3 regions of the Streptomyces sp. NPDC048001 genome follow, and region 2 is predicted to be linked to each of the others. Evidence: riboswitches for the same ligand, from Rfam matches in the RefSeq annotation. Region 2 holds a riboswitch; each other region holds the start of a gene.

Evidence for each region. Region 2 has a riboswitch for cyclic di-AMP ahead of ACGF15_RS14960 (C40 family peptidase). Riboswitches for the same ligand answer to the same signal wherever they lie in the genome.
Region 1: linked by a shared signal. The riboswitch ahead of ACGF15_RS01480 (peptidoglycan DD-metalloendopeptidase family protein) and the one ahead of ACGF15_RS14960 (C40 family peptidase) in region 2 are both predicted to bind cyclic di-AMP.
Region 3: linked by a shared signal. The riboswitch ahead of ACGF15_RS10920 (M23 family metallopeptidase) and the one ahead of ACGF15_RS14960 (C40 family peptidase) in region 2 are both predicted to bind cyclic di-AMP.

The regions. Positions count from the first base shown of each region.
Region 1 is NZ_JBIDBN010000001.1:362,163-368,331, forward strand. Features, by position in the region: gene ACGF15_RS01465 (MBL fold metallo-hydrolase) at 1-63, opposite strand, end outside; gene ACGF15_RS01470 (TetR/AcrR family transcriptional regulator) at 628-1,248, shown strand; gene ACGF15_RS01475 (SGNH/GDSL hydrolase family protein) at 1,376-2,167, opposite strand; gene ACGF15_RS01480 (peptidoglycan DD-metalloendopeptidase family protein) at 2,372-3,355, opposite strand; cyclic di-AMP (ydaO/yuaA leader) riboswitch at 3,360-3,517, opposite strand; gene ACGF15_RS01485 (tyrosine-protein phosphatase) at 4,084-4,896, shown strand; gene ACGF15_RS01490 (DUF6126 family protein) at 4,964-5,128, opposite strand; gene ACGF15_RS01495 (XRE family transcriptional regulator) at 5,150-5,749, opposite strand; gene ACGF15_RS01500 (methyltransferase domain-containing protein) at 6,132-6,169, opposite strand, start outside.
Region 2 is NZ_JBIDBN010000007.1:207,283-213,451, forward strand. Features, by position in the region: gene ACGF15_RS14940 (adenosylmethionine--8-amino-7-oxononanoate transaminase) at 1-626, opposite strand, end outside; gene bioB (biotin synthase BioB) at 619-1,821, opposite strand; gene ACGF15_RS14950 (8-amino-7-oxononanoate synthase) at 1,966-3,138, shown strand; partial or broken gene ACGF15_RS14955 (ATP-binding protein) at 3,383-3,835, shown strand; gene ACGF15_RS14960 (C40 family peptidase) at 4,018-4,530, opposite strand; cyclic di-AMP (ydaO/yuaA leader) riboswitch at 4,534-4,688, opposite strand; gene ACGF15_RS14965 (hypothetical protein) at 5,035-5,349, opposite strand; gene ACGF15_RS14970 (ATP-dependent Clp protease proteolytic subunit) at 5,346-5,972, opposite strand.
Region 3 is NZ_JBIDBN010000005.1:91,045-97,213, forward strand. Features, by position in the region: gene ACGF15_RS10905 (DNA topoisomerase IV subunit A) at 1-1,274, opposite strand, end outside; gene ACGF15_RS10910 (pitrilysin family protein) at 1,456-2,835, shown strand; gene ACGF15_RS10915 (pitrilysin family protein) at 2,853-4,220, shown strand; cyclic di-AMP (ydaO/yuaA leader) riboswitch at 4,441-4,628, shown strand; gene ACGF15_RS10920 (M23 family metallopeptidase) at 4,641-5,426, shown strand; gene ACGF15_RS10925 (GntR family transcriptional regulator) at 5,793-6,169, shown strand, end outside.

The DNA.
Region 1 (6,169 bases), on a different contig from region 2:
GGCGGCGGTCCTGAGGGCGCGCAGCCGCGCACGCAGCGGGTGGAAGGGACCTGCGCCGGTCACGGCACCTCCTGGTGGTCGGCGGTTGCTTCCATTATGGGTTTTCCCCGGCGCTCCGGCCGGTTCGGACGGGGCGTCCGCGGTCCCCGGGCAACGTGTGCGCGGGTCGCCGTGTTCCCTGCCGTGGCGGTGCAGGGGTCGTCGGCCCCGTCTTCATCGTGCGCCCGCCGCCTCCGGACGGCCGCCGGACGGGGCCGGGGCGTCCGTCCTCCGGGGGCCGGTCGCCGGGACGCGGCGGGGGCTGCGGGCGGGGGCGGTCGGGGCGGGTGTCACATCCGGCCGGGCCTGCCCCGTCGTACGGGTGGAGATCCGGACACCCCTTCAGGAGGCCGCCATGCCCCGCCCGCCGTCGACGTCCCGCCCCTCCCCGGCCCCCGGGGCGCCCGTGGCGGGCCCGCGGCGGGTGCCCGACCCGGTGGGACACCCGGCGCAGGGCAGCAGGGCCACCGGGGTGCACCACGGGCCGGAGCCGGTCCGGGGGGCTCTGCGTCACGCCTCCGGAATGACCGGAATTAGAGGCTCCGCACTCTGGACCCGCGCCAAGATCCGCTGTGTAGGGTGACGGCCGTGGCCAGAGTCCGATTGAGCGTTGCGCAGCGCCGGGAGGAGCTGCTGAACGCCGCCGTGGAGCAGATCGAGCAGCGCGGTGCGGCGGCGGTGCGGATCGCCGACGTCGCCACCGCGCTCGGTGTCAGCAACGCGCTCGTCCTCTACCACTTCTCCTCCAGGGAGCAGCTGGTGGCCGCCGCGTTCAGCCATGCCGCCGACGCCGATCTGCGGCATCTGCGCAAGATCGCCGCCCGGCGCACCTCCGCGCTGCGGCGCCTGCGCTCGGCGGTGCGCTGGTACGCGCCCACGGGCCAGGCCAAGGGGTGGCGCCTGTGGATCGAGGCGTGGTCGATGTCGCTGCGCGATCCGGACCTGCGCGATCTGTCGCGCGGGCTGGACCAGCAGTGGAAGTCCGCCCTGGCCGAGGTGATCGCGGAGGGCGCCGCGGCGGGCGAGTTCTCCTGCGAGGACCCGGCGGCGGCCGCCTGGCGCCTGACGGCCTTCCTGGACGGCCTCGCCGTGCAGATGACCTGCTACGCAGGCGCGGTGTCCCGGGCGGCCATGCTCCAGTGGGCGGACGACGCGCTCGCCCGCGAGCTGGGGCTGGACCGGGAGGTTCCGGCGCCGGCCGGCGGCTGAGAGAGGGCGGCCCCGCTGCCCGTGCACCGCCCGTCCGGGAGCGGACGGGACGGCCACCGGGCGGCGGCGCCCGGCCCGTGGGCGGTCCCGCCCGGCCCCGGGGTCCGGGGCGGCCGGACGTGGCGGCTCACAGGGGCATGAGGTCCGGGCGCTTGGCCTCGACGTGGTCGCCGGAGCTCTGGCCGCGCAGGCGGCGGCCGATCCAGGGCACCAGGTGGTCGCGGGCCCAGTGGATGTCGTCCCGGCGCACCTCCAGGGCGCCCCGCGGGGGCAGCGGCGGCCAGGGCTGGTCGGGGTCGGCGGGCACCTCGATGCCCAGCACCTGGGCGGCCCGGAGCGCGACCCGGGTGTGCCCCTCGGGGGAGAGGTGCAGCCGGTCGGTGTCCCAGGCCCGCCGGTCCTGCACGGACCTCAGGGACCAGAGGTCGAGGACCGGGCAGCCGTAGCGGTCGGCGATCGCCCTGACGTGCGCGGTGTAGGTGGCGATCTTGCCCCGCAGGTGGCGCAGGACGGGGACGTCCCGGGTGTCGAAGCCGGTGGTCACCATGACCGTGCCCACCGAGGAGGTCAGATCCGCCACGGCGCGCTCGAAGCGGGCGGCGACGTCGTCGGGGTCGGTGCCGGGGCGGATGATGTCGTTGCCGCCCGCGCAGAAGGAGACCAGGTCGGGGGCGAGTTCCTTCGCCCTCGGGACCTGGTCGGCCACGATCTGGTCGAGCAGTTTGCCGCGTACGGCCAGGTTGGCGTAGCGGAAGGCGCCCTCCGGCGCGAGGTCGTCCAGGATCACCGCGAAGCGGTCGGCCCAGCCGACGAACGCGCCGTCCGGTCCGGGGTCGCCGACACCCTCGGTGAAGCTGTCGCCGATCGCTGCGTACGACCCGAATGTGCCGCTGGTCCGTGTTCTCGAATCGTCTGCCACGGACAGTATTTTCCCTGCCCGGATGTGACCTACGCGACCGTAGGGAGGGGTTGACGCCGGGTGATCTTTACCACCGGTCAAGTTTCCCCCAAGCCGGAATACGCGGAATCCCCCGCTCCGCGGGGTGGCGGTGCGGGGGACGCGTCGAGGCCCGGGAAGCGGTCCGCCGCCGGCGCGGGCCGGCGGCGGAACGTGCGGGGGGCGTCAGATCGAGACGCCGTGCTGGCGCAGGTAGGCCACCGGGTCGATGTCCGTGCCGTAGGAGGAACCGGTGCGGATCTCGAAGTGCAGGTGCGGGCCGGTGGAGTTGCCGGTGGAGCCGGAGAGCCCGATCTGCTGGCCGCCGCTCACCTGCTGGCCGCCGGAGACGGAGAGCGAGGAGAGGTGGGCGTACTGCGAGTAGGTGCCGTCGGTGTGGCGGATCACGACCTCGTTGCCGTAGGCCCCGGCCCAGCCCGCGGAGACCACGGTCCCGGCTCCCACGGCCTTGACCGAGGTACCGGTGGAGGCGATGAAGTCGACACCGGTGTGGTAGCCGCTGGACCACATGGCGCCGCTCTGGCGGTACGGCGTGGAGACGGTGGCCCCGGGGATGGGGGCGCTGAAGCCGGAGGCGGGGGCCTCGGCGGCGGGCTTCTGCGCGGGCGCGGCGGCCTTCCCAGCCGGTGCCGCGGCCTTCCCGGCCGGGGCGGCGGCCTTCTCGGCCGGGGCGGCGGCCTGGGCCGGGGCCGCCTCGCGGGCGTCGTCACGCGAGGCGCGGGGCGCCGATCCGGTGCGCACCTCGGGGTCGTTCTTCGCCGCGGACTTCGCGCCGATGGTGAGCTCCAGCCCCGGGTGGATCAGCGAGGGGTCGGCACCGATGGCGCGGCGGTTGTCGTCGTAGAGCTGCTTCCAGCCGCCGCGGAGGCCGCTGTCCTCGGCGATCTGCGACAGGCAGTCCCCGGCGACGACGGTGTACGTGCGGGGCGCCTGCGCGGCCGCGGCCGGGGCCGGGGCCGCCGCGGGGGCGGCAGCGGGCGCCGCGGCGGCCCGGGCGGGTGCGGCGGCGGGCGCCTGGCCCGTGGCCGCGTGGGCGCCCGCGGCGCCGAGCAGCGGCAGGGCGATGGCGGCGCCGCCGGTGCCCGCGACGACGAAACCGCGGGTCAGCGAGGTGGACTTGGGACGGCGGTGCTTACCCTTTCCGGGCATGGCGCATTCCTCTCCGGCGCCTGCGAGGTGAGCTGTCGGGTTCGAGCTGGAGATGCCCGATCGCGCAGTACACGCGATTTCACCCCAAGCCGTCCGAAATCAACCGGATACGGCGTACTACCTGGGTCCCCCGCTCCTGCCACGCGTGGGTGAGTGCGAACTCCGGTCGGCGGCAGGACTAGGCGGTCCGTCCGGATTGAGCGTGACCGTAGGCGAGCCGCCCCGGCGGAACAACCCACCCTGATCCACCGCACCCCGGGAACTCCCGCACGATCACCGCACCCCATCACCCTGCGTGGGCGACCACCCGTCAACTTCCGTCCCTGAACTGGAACTGACACTCCGGCAGCGGGCACGGTGCGTCACGATTATGATCCTGCTCACCCAGGCATTCCCATTTCCCCCATGAAAGGACACCGCCTACTCAAAAACCCAATCCGGACAGAAAGCGCGAAGGCTTATCGAATAGTGCACTTGCCGCGCAGGGCCCGGGGGCCTCGTCCCCTTCGCCCCCATTCCCCTCCACCGGGCCGGCGCACGCCCGCTCCACCCCGGGAGAGTGCGGACCGGCGCCACGGGGCGCAGGGGCGCGGGGCCGGGGCGGAAGCCCGGTGCCCGACGCTTCCCGCGCCCCCGGTCGAGATGGTTGCCGCATGAAACGGATGTCGTATCGTCGGGTTCCCGCCCTCGTCGGCCCCCGCCGACGGCTGTGACCCGAAGGAGTCCATGTGACGCAGCAGCTGCCGCAGGCCCCGTCGGCCGAGCCCGAGCTCGCCGGAGTCCGAAACTTCCGGGACGTGGGCGGGCTGCCGACCGTCGACGGCCGCACAGTCCGCCACGGCAGGCTCTACCGCAGCGGTCACCTCGCGCACGCGACCGCCGCCGACGCGGCGTTCCTCGCCTCGCTCGGGCTCCACACGATCTTCGACTTCCGCAACGCGGCGGACCAGCGGCTGGAGGGACCGGACGTCGACCTCCCCGGGGTGCGCAACCTCAACCTCCCCCTGAGCGACCCGGCCGACGGCGCCGAGTTCTGGCGGATGGTGCGCGACGGCGACCTGGAGCAGCTGAAGGCGATCCTCGCCGACGGCAAGGGCGCGGCGCGGATGACGGAGTCGTACCGCTCGATCATCCGGGAGCGGACCGCGGAGCACGGCCGTGTGCTCCACGCGATCGCCGAGGACAGCGTCCCGGCCCTGATGCACTGCGCGGCGGGCAAGGACCGCGCCGGTCTGTCCGTGGCCGTGACCCTCCTGGCCGTCGGCGTGGAGCGCGACGCGATCGAGGCCGACTACCTCAAGTCCAACGACCCGCACCGCCGCTACAAGGTCCGGCGCGGGCCCGGTGCCCCCGAGGGGATGTCGCCCGCGGTCATGGAGCTGCTGAACCCCCTCTTCGACGCCCGCGCCTCCTATCTGGAGGCGGCCTTCGAGGCCATCGACGACACCTGGGGCGGTACGGAGCGCTATCTGTCCGAGGGTCTCGGCCTCTCCCCCGCCACCCGTGAACGGCTGCGCGGGCGGCTCCTCGACGGCGCCTGAGCCCGCGAGACACCCGAGGGGCCCGCGGGCCCCTCGGGTGCACGCCGTCCCCTGCGGAGCGGCGGGTCTACTGGTTCGAGCCTCCCACCAGGAACAGCAGGTAGAGGAAGGCCGCGATGACGTGGCCGGCGACCAGGTAGGCGAAGAGGCGTATCACCAGGCCGCGGGGGAAGCGGTCCCCGCGCGGTCCGCCCGCCTCGCCGCTGCGGCCGTCCAAGGGGTCGTGGGACATCGCGTGATCACCTGTCTCGGGTCAGGGGCGGACGGATCCGTGGGGGTGGGGGTCGGGGCTCCGGAGCAGCGTGTGGACGAAGAGCAGCTCGGCGCCGCCGGGTTCGGCGGCGGCGATGCGGTGGGGGGTCTCCGAGTCGAAGTGCGCACTGTCCCCCGGCCCCAGCTCGTGCACGGTGTCGCCGAGCGCGAGCCGCAGCCGGCCCTCGACGACGTGCAGCCACTCCTCGCCGGGGTGCACCCGGACCAGGTCGCCCTGGGTCCCGTAGGGGACGGTGACCCGCAGCGCCTGCATGGCCCGGCCGGGCGCGCCGGCCTGGTGGTAGGTCCAGCCGTCCGCCCGGACCGCCTCGTGGCGGCCCGCACTGATGACCGGCTCGCGTTCGGGGGCCTGCTCGCCGAGCACCTCGCCCACGGTGGTGCCGTAGACACGGGCGAGGGCGAGCAGCAGGGGCAGCGAGGGCTGGCGGTTGCCCGTCTCCAGCCGGGAGAGGTGCGCCGGGGAGAGTCCGGCGCGGCGGGCGGCGGACTCCAGGGTGAGCCCCCTGCCCCGGCGCAGGTCCCGTAGTCTCGGGGCGACGGCGTCGAGCCCCTCGGGCGCCGGGTCGGCGGAAGTGGTCATGCCTCCATTCCGCCACCCTTTTGCCGTTGGGGCAAGTTTCTTGCCTGGGAGGCAAACGGAGCGCCCTCCGACGGCGGCCGTGGACGGCTCCCCGGGAACGGCTCCCCGCCCGTCGGAGGCCGCTGCCGCCGACGGCACCGGGCGGCGGGTCGCACGCGCCTCCCGTGCCCGGAGGTGAGCCCGGAGCCCGTGGAGGTCGTCCTCCACCGGCTCCGTCGGGAGCACCCGGGCGTCATCGGTGACGAGGCCCTTCCGCGGGAGCCGGAAGGGGTGCGCGGCACCATCCCCGAGGGGGACCTCCGCCGCCGTCCTCCGTGCCGCCTCCGGGCGGAACCCCGGCGGCGCCTTCCGGGACGCTCCGCAGGTGCCCCGCCCCTGCGGCTCAACGCGCCCCGTCCAGGCGGGCCAGCAGATGGGCGT
Region 2 (6,169 bases):
TCGTGCGCGTGCGCCGCGACCAGCGCGCGCAGCTCCTCGGCGTAGGTCTCGTCGTACTCCGCGGGCGGGGGCCCCGCGAACACCTGCCGGGGCAGGACCCCCTGCCACAGTTCGTGCATCCCGCCCTCGGGGTCGCACACCGACATCGGCTGCCAGGTGTCGCCGTGGTAGCCCCCGCGCCAGGTGAGCAGCCGCTGCTTGGCCGGGCGGCCGAGGGAGCGCCAGTACTGCAGGCACATCTTGGCGGCCACCTCGACGGAGACCGAGCCGGAGTCGCACAGGAAGACGTGCCGCAGCGGCTCCGGTGTGACCTCCACCAGCCGCGCGGCGAGCCGCACGGCCGGCTCGTGGGTGAGCCCGCCGAACATCACATGGCTCATCCGTCCCAGCTGGGCGGTGGCCGCCTCGTTGAGCACCGGGTGGTTGTAGCCGTGCACGGCCGACCACCACGAGGACATGCCGTCGATCAGCTCCCGCCGCCCGTGGACCTCCCGGGCCAGCCGGAGCCGGACGCCGGAGGCCGACTCCACGAGCAGCGGCTCGGTACGGCCCGGCATCGGGCCGTACGGGTGCCACACATGGGCCCGGTCCAGGTCCAGCAGCTCACCGGTGGTGAACTCAGGCATTGGGCGCCAGGTCCGTGCCCGCGCCGCGCCGCCGCACCGCGACCAGGTCGGTACGGGCTCCGGCCGGAGCCGCCTCGGGGGCGGGGGCGGACCCGGTCGCGGACGCGGTCTCCCCGGCGCCGCCGGAGCAGCCGCCCGAGCCCTCGCCGCACACGGAGCCCGCCGCGCCCGCGGAGCCGCAGCCCCCGGCCGCCCGGTGCTCCGGCAGGGTCGTCGTGCCGGCGCCCTCGACCTCGAAGCCGGCGTCGGCGATCATCTCCAGGTCCGCCTTGCCCGCCTGGCCCTCGCTGGTGAGGTAGTCGCCGAGGAAGATCGAGTTCGCCAGGTGCAGGGCGAGCGGCTGGAGACTGCGCAGATGGACCTCGCGCCCGCCCGCCAGGCGGACCTCCACGTCCGGGCAGACGAAGCGGACCATGGCCAGGATCCGCAGCGCGCGCTGCGGGGTCAGGTTCCACTCCTTGGCGAGCGGCGTGCCCTCGAAGGGGATCAGGAAGTTCACCGGCACGGAGTCGGGGTCCAGCTCGCGCAGGGCGAAGACCACGTCCACCAGGTCCTCGTCGCTCTCGCCCATGCCGGCGATCAGGCCGGAGCACGCGGACAGCCCGGCGGCGTGCGCCTTGTTCACCGTGTCCACCCGGTCGGCGTAGGTGTGGGTGGTGGTGATCTCCCCGTACGTCTCCTCGGACGTGTTCAGGTTGTGGTTGTAGGCGTCGGCCCCGGCGGCCCGCAGCCGCTCGGCCTGGCCGTCGGAGAGCAGGCCGAGGCAGGCGCACACCTCGACCTCGCCGTTCTGGTCCTTGATCGCCTCGATGGTCCTGGACACCCGGTCCACGTCCCGGTCGGTCGGGCCCCGCCCGCTCGCCACCAGGCAGACGCGCTTCGCGCCGCCCGCGACGCCCGCGGCCGCCGCCTCGGTCGCCTCCTCCGGCTTCAGCCAGGTGTACTTGAGGATCTCGGCCTTGGAGCCGAGGCGCTGCGAGCAGTAGGAGCAGTCCTCGGGGCACAGCCCGGACTTGAGGTTGACGAGGTAGTTGAGCTTCACCCGCCGTCCGAACCACTGGCGGCGGACCCGGCCGGCCGCGGCCACCACCTCGAGCAGGTCGTCGTCGGAGGTCGCCAGGACGGCGAGCGCTTCTTCACGGGTCGGCAGCTCGCGCCGCATGCCCTTTTCCACCAGCGTGTTCAGCAGGTCCATGGCGCTGATCCTGACGCACCGCACGGGCCCGGGCCAAGGAGGATGTGCACAACGGCGGTGGAATCAGGTGTGTGTATGACCACATCCCGCGCGCGCTGCCGCCCCGCTAGGGTCTGTGCGCTGCCTACAAAAGGACCGGACCCCATGGCGCAGGCCCCCCGCGATCCCGTCGACCGGATCGACCCCTTCGACTGGATCGACGAGGAGGCGCGCCACCGGGCGCGCGCCGGGCTCGTCCGCACCCTGCGCCCCCGCGAGGCCGCCTCGGAGCTGCTGGACCTGGCGGGCAACGACTACCTGGGGCTGACCCGCCGCCCGGAGGTCGCCCGGGCCGCGGCCGACGCCGCACTGCGCTGGGGCGCAGGCGCCACCGGGTCCCGCCTGGTCACCGGGAGCACCCGGCTCCACGCCGAGCTGGAGCGCGAGCTGGCCGCCTTCTGCGGCTTCGAGGCCGCGCTGGTGCTGTCCTCCGGGTACGCGGCCAACCTCGCCGCCGTCACGGCCCTGGCCGGGCGCGGTGCGCTGGTCGTCTCGGACGCCGCCAACCACGCCTCGATCGTCGACGGCTGCCGGCTCGCCCGGGCGGAGACGGCCGTGGTGCCGCACGCCGACCCGGACGCGGTGCACAAGACCCTCCAGGCGCACCCCGGGCGGCGGGCGCTGGTGGTCACGGACTCGGTGTTCTCCGTCGACGGGGACGCCGCACCCCTGGCGGGGATCGCCGGCGCCTGCCGGGAGGCGGGCGCCGCGCTGCTGGTCGACGACGCGCACGGGCTCGGCGTGCTCGGCGACGGAGGCCGGGGCGCCCCGTACGCGGCGGGCCTCGCGGGGGCGCCGGGCACCGTGGCGACCGTCACCCTCTCGAAGTCGCTCGGCAGCCAGGGCGGTGCCGTCCTCGGTCCGGCGCGTGTCGTGGAGCACCTGGTCAACACCGCCCGCCCCTTCATCTTCGACACCGGCCTCGCCCCGGCCGCCGCCGCGGGCGCCCTCGCGAGCCTCGGGGTCCTGCGGCGCGAGCCGCACCTGCCCGCCCGGGCCCGCGCGGTCGCCACCGAGCTGCACCGGCGCTTCACCGAGGCCGGTCTGACGGCCGCCCGCCCGGACGCCGCCGTGGTCTCGGTGCGGGCACCGTCGCCGGAGGCCGCGGTGCGGTGGGCAGCCGACTGCCGGGACGCCGGGCTGCTGGTGGGCTGCTTCAGACCGCCGTCGGTGCCCGACGGCGTCTCCCGCCTCCGGCTCACCGCCCGGGCCGATCTCACGGACCGCCAGGTGGCCGCCGCGGCCGGAACCGTCCTGGCGACCGCGCCGCCGGGATGAGCCCGCCGCGGCCCGCCCGGGGAGGGCGGCGCGCGGGCTGCCCTCGCCCGGCGGGCCCGGCCGCCCGTGCCGAACAGGTGCACGCCTCGGGCATCACCGCTTCGGGCGACAGTTGTCCCCTGATCCGGGCGGAACGCCTCCCCCGCCCGGTGCCGGATGGCACCCTGTCGGCGTTGGGCATTCCGGGGCGGGCCGCCCCGCGCGGCCGTCCGGACCGCGCCCCGGTGGAAGGGACCGCAACGCCATGGCAGACCGTCAAGAAGCCTCCGTCACCCTGCCGAGCGATCCGGTGTCGGTCTCCACGGCCCGGCGGTACGCCGCCGACGTGCTGGGCGCCTGGCGGCTGCCCGGGGACGGCGAACTGCGGGACTCGGTCCGCCTGATCGTCTCCGAGCTCGCCACCAACGCCGTTCAGCACACCTTCGGGCAGTCCCCGACGTTCCGCGTCGACCTGTTCCTGGAGGAGGCGGGAACCGGGGACGGCGGGCCGGGCACGGCGGCGGGACGGCTGCTGGTGGGCGTCACGGACAGCCACCCGCGCTGGCCCCGCCGGCTTCCCGCGGCGGTGCGGCAGGACAACGGGCGCGGCATGGGGATCATCCGCTCGCTCACGGCCCACCACGGCGGACGGATGTTCGTCAGCCCGACGGAGGACGGCGGCAAGACGGTGTGGGTCGTCCTGCCCCTGCCGGAACCGGAGCCGCTGACGGAGCCCGCCCTCCCGCCCCGGCACGGCCGGGGCGAGCCGGGGCCCCGGCCCCCGGCGGCAGCCGAGGCCGGGCTCGGCGGCCCGGCGGCCCGGGAGCGCCTTCCCCGGGCGGCCGGGAGCGCCTCCCCCGAGCGGCCGGTCCCGGCCGCCCAGGCCGTCCCGCCGCCGGGTCACCGCACCCGGCCGTAGGACACCCGCTTCGTCCAGATCTTGGCCAGCCGCACCACGTCGCCGGTCTTGGGGGAGTGCCAGATGCGGCCGCTCCCGGCGTAGATGCCCACGTGGTAGACGGAACCGCCGGAGTGGAAGAACACCAGGTCCCCGCGGCGGCGGTTGCCCGCGGAGATGCGGCTGGTGCGGTTGTACTGCTGCTGGGCCGTGCGCGGCAGCGCCTTGCCCGCCTTCCGGTACGAGTAGAGCGTCAGCCCCGAGCAGTCGAACCGGTAGGGCCCGGCCGCCCCGTAGCGGTAGGGCGCGCCCTTCTTGGAGGCGGCCACCCGGAGCGCCGTGCCCGCGTGGCTGCTCGACGCGGCGGCCTCCGGTGCCGCGCCCGGCACCAGGAGGGAGCCGCCCACCACGGCGGCCGTCAGTGCCGAGACGACGCCCGTGCGGGGGAGGCGGGCGCCGCGGGGGGCGGCGGGCACGGAGGAGGAGGGGAACGGAACCTGCGTCTGCGCGGTCATGCGCAACCCTTCGTCTGCCGCCTGTGAAGGGTGACCTGTCGGGTTCGGACCGCGAAGACGCCCGGCCGCCGCAGCGGCTTCACCCCGAGGAGCGGACCGGAACCACCGGTCGCCCCGTACTGCCGGGTCCTCCACTCCTGCCGATGCACTTCCGTCGACCCGACGCCCGGCACGGCGGCAGGACTCAGCGTCCGCCCGGACCGCCCCGTCGAGGTGACGGGGGCTTGTCGTCCCAGGGATCGTGACTCACGGATGTCCGATTTCCGAGTTGAAACGGCTTTTGTGAAGCCGATCACGACTGATCTGTTCGGGTGGGCAGGGGTGTTGGGGCGCCCCCGGCTCCCGCCGGAACCATCGTCGTACCAGCATCGAAACCGACCGGTTCAGCCAAATCGGTGGTCCTCGCCCGCAACTGCTCCGGAGCACGGAGTCGTCGTCCCCGCTCCACCGAACGAGGGACGAACACCGTTACCCCGTCGGCGGTTGACAGGGGCGGACCTTCCGTCAGATCCCCTCCGGCCCCGAAAGGGGCGGCAGGGTCAGGCGGTTCGTCCGCCGTTCGCCGTCGAGGGCGCGCAGCGCCCGGGCCAGGGTCGCGCTGTGCACGTCGCTCTCCCCGTTGCGGTGCATCCGGGTGAGGGCATCGCGCAGCGCGATCGCGCTTCCCACCAGCGCCTGGGCGGACCGGAGCGCCTCGTAGGTGCGCTCCGCGCGGGCCGGGTTGGCGCGGCCGAGTCGGTCGGCGGCCTGGAGGTAGCTGTCGAGGTAGGCCCCCTCGGCCCGGGTCGGCGCGGGCAGTCGCGGCGGTTCGGGGATCACGCGGTCCACCCCGTGCCGCGGCGGCCCCCGAGGACGTGGTCCACCACTCCGTACGCCTTCGCCGCCCGGGCGTCGAGCACCAGGTCCCGTTCGAGGTCCCCGGCCACCGCGGCCTCGTCCCGACCGGTGTGACGGGACGTCAGGGCCACGGTCAGCGCGCGTCGGCGCAGCAGTTCCTCGGCGTGGACCGCGAGGTCGGAGGGGCTCCCGTGGAGCGGCTCGTCCACCGCGGGCTGCCGGAGCAGGATGCGTGAACCGGGCAGTGCCGAGCGCTTGCCCGGTGTGCCGGAGGCGAGCAGCAGCGCCGCGGTGGAGTCGGCCCTGCCGATGCAGGTGGTGGCGACGTCGCAGGTGATGGCCGCCAGCGTGTCGTATACGGCGGTCATCGCCGCGAAGGGGCCGCCGGGGGAGTTGATGTGGAGCTGGATGTCCTGCCCGGGTGAGGCGTGCTCCAGGAGGAGCAGCCGGGCGACGGCGTCGTTGGCGGCGGTGTCGTCGAGCGGCGCTCCGAGGACGACGATCCGCTCGCCGAACAGCTTCGCGTACGGGTCCAGGGTGCGGGTGCCGAGCGGGGAGCGGTCGGTGAACTCGGGCAGGGCATGGCGGGAGGCGGGACGGTGCACGGCGTACCTCTTCCGGTTCCGGAGTGCTGTCCTTGAAAATGTACAGGACGTACGTATCTCCGTCCCGGGAACGACGGGGAGCCCCGCCCGCCCGGGCGCCGGGCGGCGCTCGCCGCCGGAGGGCTCCCCGGCCCTCGCCGCGGAGTGGCAGGGGGCTCCGCAATCCCTCGCCCTACAGCCTTTGACCTGGCCTTTCG
Region 3 (6,169 bases), on a different contig from region 2:
AAGCGCTCGATCAGCCGCTCCTTGGCCTGCGCCGAGTTCTCGCTGGAGCGGATCAGCCGGATGACCTCGTCGATGTCGACCAGCGCGACCAGCAGGCCCTCCACCAGGTGCAGCCGGTCCCGCCGCTTGCCGCGCCGGAACTCGCTGCGCCGCCGCACCACGTCGAAGCGGTGGTCCAGGTAGACCTCCAGCAGCTCCTTCAGCCCCAGCGTGAGCGGCTGGCCGTCGACCAGGGCGACGTTGTTGATGCCGAAGGACTCCTCCATCGGCGTCAGCTTGTAGAGCTGCTCCAGCACGGCCTCCGGGATGAAGCCGTTCTTCACCTCGATGACCAGGCGCAGGCCGTGCTCGCGGTCGGTGAGGTCCTTGACGTCGGCGATCCCCTGGAGCTTCTTCGAGCCGACCAGGTCCTTGATCTTGGCGACGACCTTCTCCGGGCCGACGGTGAAGGGGAGTTCGGTCACCACCAGGCCCTTGCGGCGTGCCGTGACCGTCTCCACGGAGACCGTGGCCCGGATCTTGAAGGTCCCGCGGCCGGTCTCGTAGGCGTCCCTGATGCCGTTCAGGCCGACGATCCGGCCGCCGGTGGGCAGGTCGGGGCCGGGCACATGGCGCATCAGCGTCTCGAGGTCGGCGTTCGGGTGCCGGATCAGGTGCCGCGCCGCGGCGACGACCTCGGAGAGGTTGTGGGGCGGCATGTTCGTCGCCATGCCGACCGCGATGCCCGAGGCGCCGTTCACCAGCAGGTTCGGGTACGCCGCGGGCAGGGCGACGGGCTCCCGCTCCTGGCCGTCGTAGTTGGACTGGAAGTCGACCGTGTCCTCGTCGATCGACTCCGTCATCAGCCCCGTGGCGTCGGCCATCCGGCACTCGGTGTAGCGCATCGCGGCGGGCGGGTCGTCGTTGCCGAGGGAGCCGAAGTTGCCGTGGCCGTCGACCAGGGGAAGGCGCATGGAGAAGGGCTGCGCCATGCGCACCAGGGCGTCGTAGATCGAGGCGTCGCCGTGCGGGTGCAGCTTGCCCATGACCTCGCCGACGACCCGCGCGCACTTCACGTAGCCGCGGTCGGGGCGCAGGCCCATCTCGTTCATCTGGTAGACGATGCGGCGGTGCACCGGCTTCATGCCGTCCCGCGCGTCCGGCAGTGCCCGTGAGTAGATCACCGAGTACGCGTACTCGAGGAAGGAGCCCTGCATTTCGTCCACGACGTCGATGTCGAGGATCCTCTCCTCGAACGCCTCCGGCGGTGGGGTCTTCGTGCTGCGGCGGGCCATCGCGGCTGCTGCTCCTTCACGTACCAGTGTGGATCCGACGCGCACCATTGTGGACCGTCCCGCCGACAACGCCCTCACGACCCGGAAGAGGGACGCGGAGGCCGGACGGGAACTTCGCCACCCGCTGGTGCGCTTGCATAGGGTGGCAGGACTCTTTCACATCGCGATCGAAGGGACGTACATGCCCATGGGTCACACGGCCACAGGCCAGGCCGGCTCCGGCGGCCTGACAGCGACCGAGCATCGGCTGGCCAACGGCCTGCGCGTGGTGCTCTCCGAGGACCACCTGACCCCGGTCGCCGCGGTGTGCCTCTGGTACGACGTGGGCTCCCGCCACGAGGTCGAGGGGCGCACCGGGCTGGCGCACCTCTTCGAGCACCTCATGTTCCAGGGCTCGGGGCAGGTGAAGGGCAACGGCCACTTCGAGCTCGTCCAGGGGGCCGGCGGCTCCCTCAACGGCACCACGAGCTTCGAGCGGACCAACTACTTCGAGACCATGCCCGCGCACCAGCTGGAGCTCGCCCTCTGGCTGGAGGCCGACCGCATGGGCTCGCTGCTCGCCGCACTCGACGACGAGTCCATGGAGAACCAGCGCGACGTCGTCAAGAACGAGCGCCGACAGCGCTACGACAACGTTCCCTACGGCACCGCCTTCGAGCGCCTGACGGCCCTCGCCTACCCCGAGGGCCACCCCTACCACCACACCCCGATCGGCTCGATGGCGGACCTGGACGCGGCGACCCTGGAGGACGCCCGGGCCTTCTTCCGCACCTACTACGCCCCGAACAACGCGGTGCTGTCGGTCGTCGGGGACATCGACCCCGAGCAGACCCTGGCGTGGGTCGAGAAGTACTTCGGGTCGATCCCCGGTCACGACGGCAAGCACCCGCCGCGCGACGGCTCCCTGCCGGACGTCATCGGCGCGCAGTTGCGCGAGGAGGTCGTCGAGGAGGTCCCGGCGCGCGCGCTGATGGCCGCCTACCGCCTTCCGCACGACGGCACCCGCGCGTGCGACGCGGCCGACCTCGCCCTCACCGTGCTCGGCGGCGGCGAGTCGTCCCGCCTGCACAACCGGCTGGTCCGCCGCGACCAGACGGCCGTGGCCGCCGGGTTCGGCCTGCTCCGCCTGGCCGGCGCGCCCTCGCTCGGCTGGCTCGACGTGAAGACCTCGGCCGGTGTCGAGGTACCGCGGATCGAGGCCGCCGTCGACGAGGAACTCGCCCGCTTCGCCGCGGAGGGACCGACTCCGGAGGAGATGGAGCGCGCCCAGGCCCAGCTGGAACGCGAGTGGCTGGACAGGCTGGGCACCGTGGCAGGCCGCGCCGACGAGCTGTGCCGCTACGCCGTGCTCTTCGGGGACCCCCAGCTGGCCCTCACCGCGGTGCAGCGGGTGCTGGACGTCAGCGCGGAGGAGGTGCAGGCGGTCGCCAAGGCCAGGCTGCGCCCGGACAACCGGGCGGTGCTGGTCTACGAGCCGCTGGCCGCCGACGAGTCGGCGGAGAACGCCGCAGAGACCGACGAGCCCGCACAGAACGTTGCGACCGAGGGGGCCGACCAGTGAGCGACGCTGCCGTGACCATGGACTTCCACCCGCAGCCCACCGCCGGGGAGCCCCGGCCCTGGGCGTTCCCCGCCCCCGAGCGCGCCACCCTGGACAACGGCCTGACGGTGCTGCGCTGCGACCGTCCCGGCCAGCAGGTCGTGGCGGTCGAGGTACTGCTCGACGCGCCGCTGGACGCCGAGCCGGAGGGTCTCGACGGCGTCGCCACGATCATGGCCCGGGCGCTCTCCGAGGGCACCGACCGCCACAGCGCCGAGGAGTTCGCCGCCGAGCTGGAGCGCTGCGGGGCCACGCTCGACTCGATGGCCGACCATCCCGGTGTGCGGGTCTCCCTGGAGGTGCCCGCCTCCCGGCTGCCCAAGGCGCTCGGGCTGCTGGCCGACGCCCTGCGTGCCCCGGCCTTCGACTCCGGCGAGGTCGACCGCCTGGTCCGCAACCGCCTGGACGAGATCCCCCACGAGATGGCCAACCCGGCCCGCCGTGCGGCCAAGCAGCTCTCCGCCGAGCTGTTCCCGGCGGCGCTGCGCATCTCCCGCCCCCGGCAGGGCACCCAGCAGACCGTCTCCCGGATCGACGCGGCCGCGGTGCGGGCCTTCTACGAGGCCCATGTCCGGCCCGCCACGGCCACCGCCGTGGTCGTCGGCGACCTCACGGGTCTCGACGTGGACGCCGTGCTCGCCGGGACCCTGGGCGCCTGGACGGGTGACAAGGCGGCGCAGCGCCCCGTCCCCGCGGCCACCGCCGACGACACCGGCCGTGTGGTGATCGTGGACCGGCCCGGGGCCGTGCAGACCCAACTGCTGATCGGGCGCGTCGGCCCCGACCGCCATGACAGCGTCTGGGCGGCGCAGGTGCTCGGCACCTACTGCCTCGGCGGCACCCTGACCTCCCGCCTGGACCGGGTCCTACGCGAGGAGAAGGGCTACACCTACGGGGTGCGCGCCTTCGGGCAGGTGCTGCGCTCCGCGCCGGACGGCTCCGGGGCCGCGCTGCTGGCGATCAGCGGGTCCGTGGACACGCCCAACACGGGCCCGGCCCTGGACGACCTGTGGAAGGTGCTGCGGACGCTCGCCTCCGAGGGGCTGACGGACGCCGAGCGGGACGTGGCCGTGCAGAACCTTGTCGGTGTCGCGCCGCTGAAGTACGAGACGGCCGCCTCCGTGGCGGCCACCCTTGCGGACCAGGTGGAGCAGTTCCTGCCCGACGACTACCAGGCGAGGCTGTACGCGCGGCTCGCGGGGACGGGGACCGTGGAGGCGACCGCGGCCGCGGTCGGCGCCTTCCCGGTCGACCGCCTGGTCACCGTGCTCGTCGGCGACGCCTCCGCGATCCGGGAGCCGGTGGAGGCCCTGGGGATCGGAGAGGTGACGGTGGTCGCGGGCTGACCGCCGCCCGCGTACGGGGGGACGGGTCCTCGGGCGTCTGCCCGGATCCGAGGGCCCGTCCCCTATGTCCTGAATGAGCGATTGATCTGGCTCTTTGGCGTAAGTGGCGTTATGTCATGTGGCGTGTATGACAAAAGCCCTTGTCCGTTTGGTGATGGGCCCTCCGACTGCCTAGCGTCGGTCCGGCTGTCCGCCCCGTACCTGCCGCACCGGCGGCACCGGACAGTCATCGCCGAGTCCCCGCAGGGTGTGAGCCCGGGGAGCCGGGGACCCAACTCCCCGCCCGTGGAGGGCGGCGGAGCGTTCTCCCTGGGGTGAATCGGGGGCCTTCGTCCGCGGAGGCGCCCGTAGGAGACCTTCCTGCTCCGAACCCGTCAGCTAACCCGGTAGGCGAGACGGAAGGAAAGGATCCGCCTCTCCATGGCGTTCACCCGTGCCACCGGGAAGCATCGTGCCCCGAGCCGCCTGACGCGCAGGACCGCGAGCCTCGCCGGTGCCGCCACGCTCGCCACCACCGGCGTCGTGGGCGGTCTCGCCTCCCCGGCCCTCGCGGCCGAGCCCCTGGCGGCCACCCCCGAGGACACCGGTCTGACGCAGGTCATCTCCGTGGAGACCTCGCTCGCCGACGAGATAGCCGACCAGGCCGCCGCGCAGCGCGAGGCCGCCGAGGAGGCCGCGGCGAAGCGGCGCGCCGCCGCCAAGGCCCGGGCCGAGGCCGAGCGCCGGGCCGAGGAGCGCGCCAGGGAGCTGCGCGAGGCCGAGGAGCGCGCCGCCCGTGAGGCCGAGCGCAAGCGCCTGAACGCCTACCGCCTCCCGGTGGCGGGCTCCCATGTGACCACCGGCTACCAGGCCGGCGGCGCCCTGTGGTCCTCGGGCAGCCACTCCGGTGTCGACTTCCGGGCCCCGATGGGCAGCTCCGTGGTCGCCGTCGGCGCCGGCACCGTCGTCGAGGCCGGCTGGGGCGGCGCGTACGGCAACAACGTGGTGATCCGGATGGACGACGGCACCTTCACCCAGTACGGGCACCTGTCCTCCGTCGGCGTCGGGGTGGGCCAGCGGGTCGCGCCGGGCCAGCAGATCGGCCTCTCCGGCTCCACCGGCAACTCCACCGGCCCGCACCTGCACTTCGAGGCGCGGACGACGGCGGAGTACGGCTCCGACATCGACCCCGTCGCCTACCTCCGCTCCCACGGCGTCGGCGTCTGACCCCCTGCGGCCCGCCCCGTCCGGGTGGGCCGCCCGCACCGGGCCGCCGTCCCGTCCCCGTGCGCCGGGCGGTCCGCACCGCGGACGGCCCCTCCGGCCCGCGGCGGTCTGGGCCGGATCCGTGTCCCGGCCCTCACCCGTGCCCCTGCCTTCACCCGTCCGGTGTCCCCTCGGCGGGGGTCCTCCCGTCCCTCGCGGGGAGGGCCTCCGCCGTCGCGGCCGACTGTTCCACCGATTCCGGCCAAAAGGCCAGAAGATTATGTGTGGATTCCGGTCGCCCTTCGGAAAACCCCGCCGACTGGAATAGAGTCACGGGACACGCGTCAGCCGGCGCTGGTTTCGTGCGGATACGGCGGAGGTTCGGTCATGCGCATTCCCGCGCACTCTGTATGCACGGCTATTCGCGACGACATCGTCTCCGGCGTCTTCCGGCGCGGCAGCCGCCTGACCGAGGAGCAGCTCGCCCGCCGCTACGGCGTCTCCCGCGTCCCTGTCCGCGAGGCCCTGCGGACCCTTGAGTCGGAGGGGTTCGTGGTGACCCGGCGGCACGCCGGGGCGCATGTCTGCGAGCCCACCGAGCAGGAGGCCGCCGACCTGCTGGAGGTCCGCACCCTGCTGGAGCCCCTCGGCGCGGCCCGTGCGGCCCAGCGGCGCAGCGAGGCGCATCTGAGGGTCCTGAGGGGCCTGGTCCGGCTGGGGCAGGACCGCGCCCGGCGCGGTCAGGGCGAGGATCTCAGGTCCCT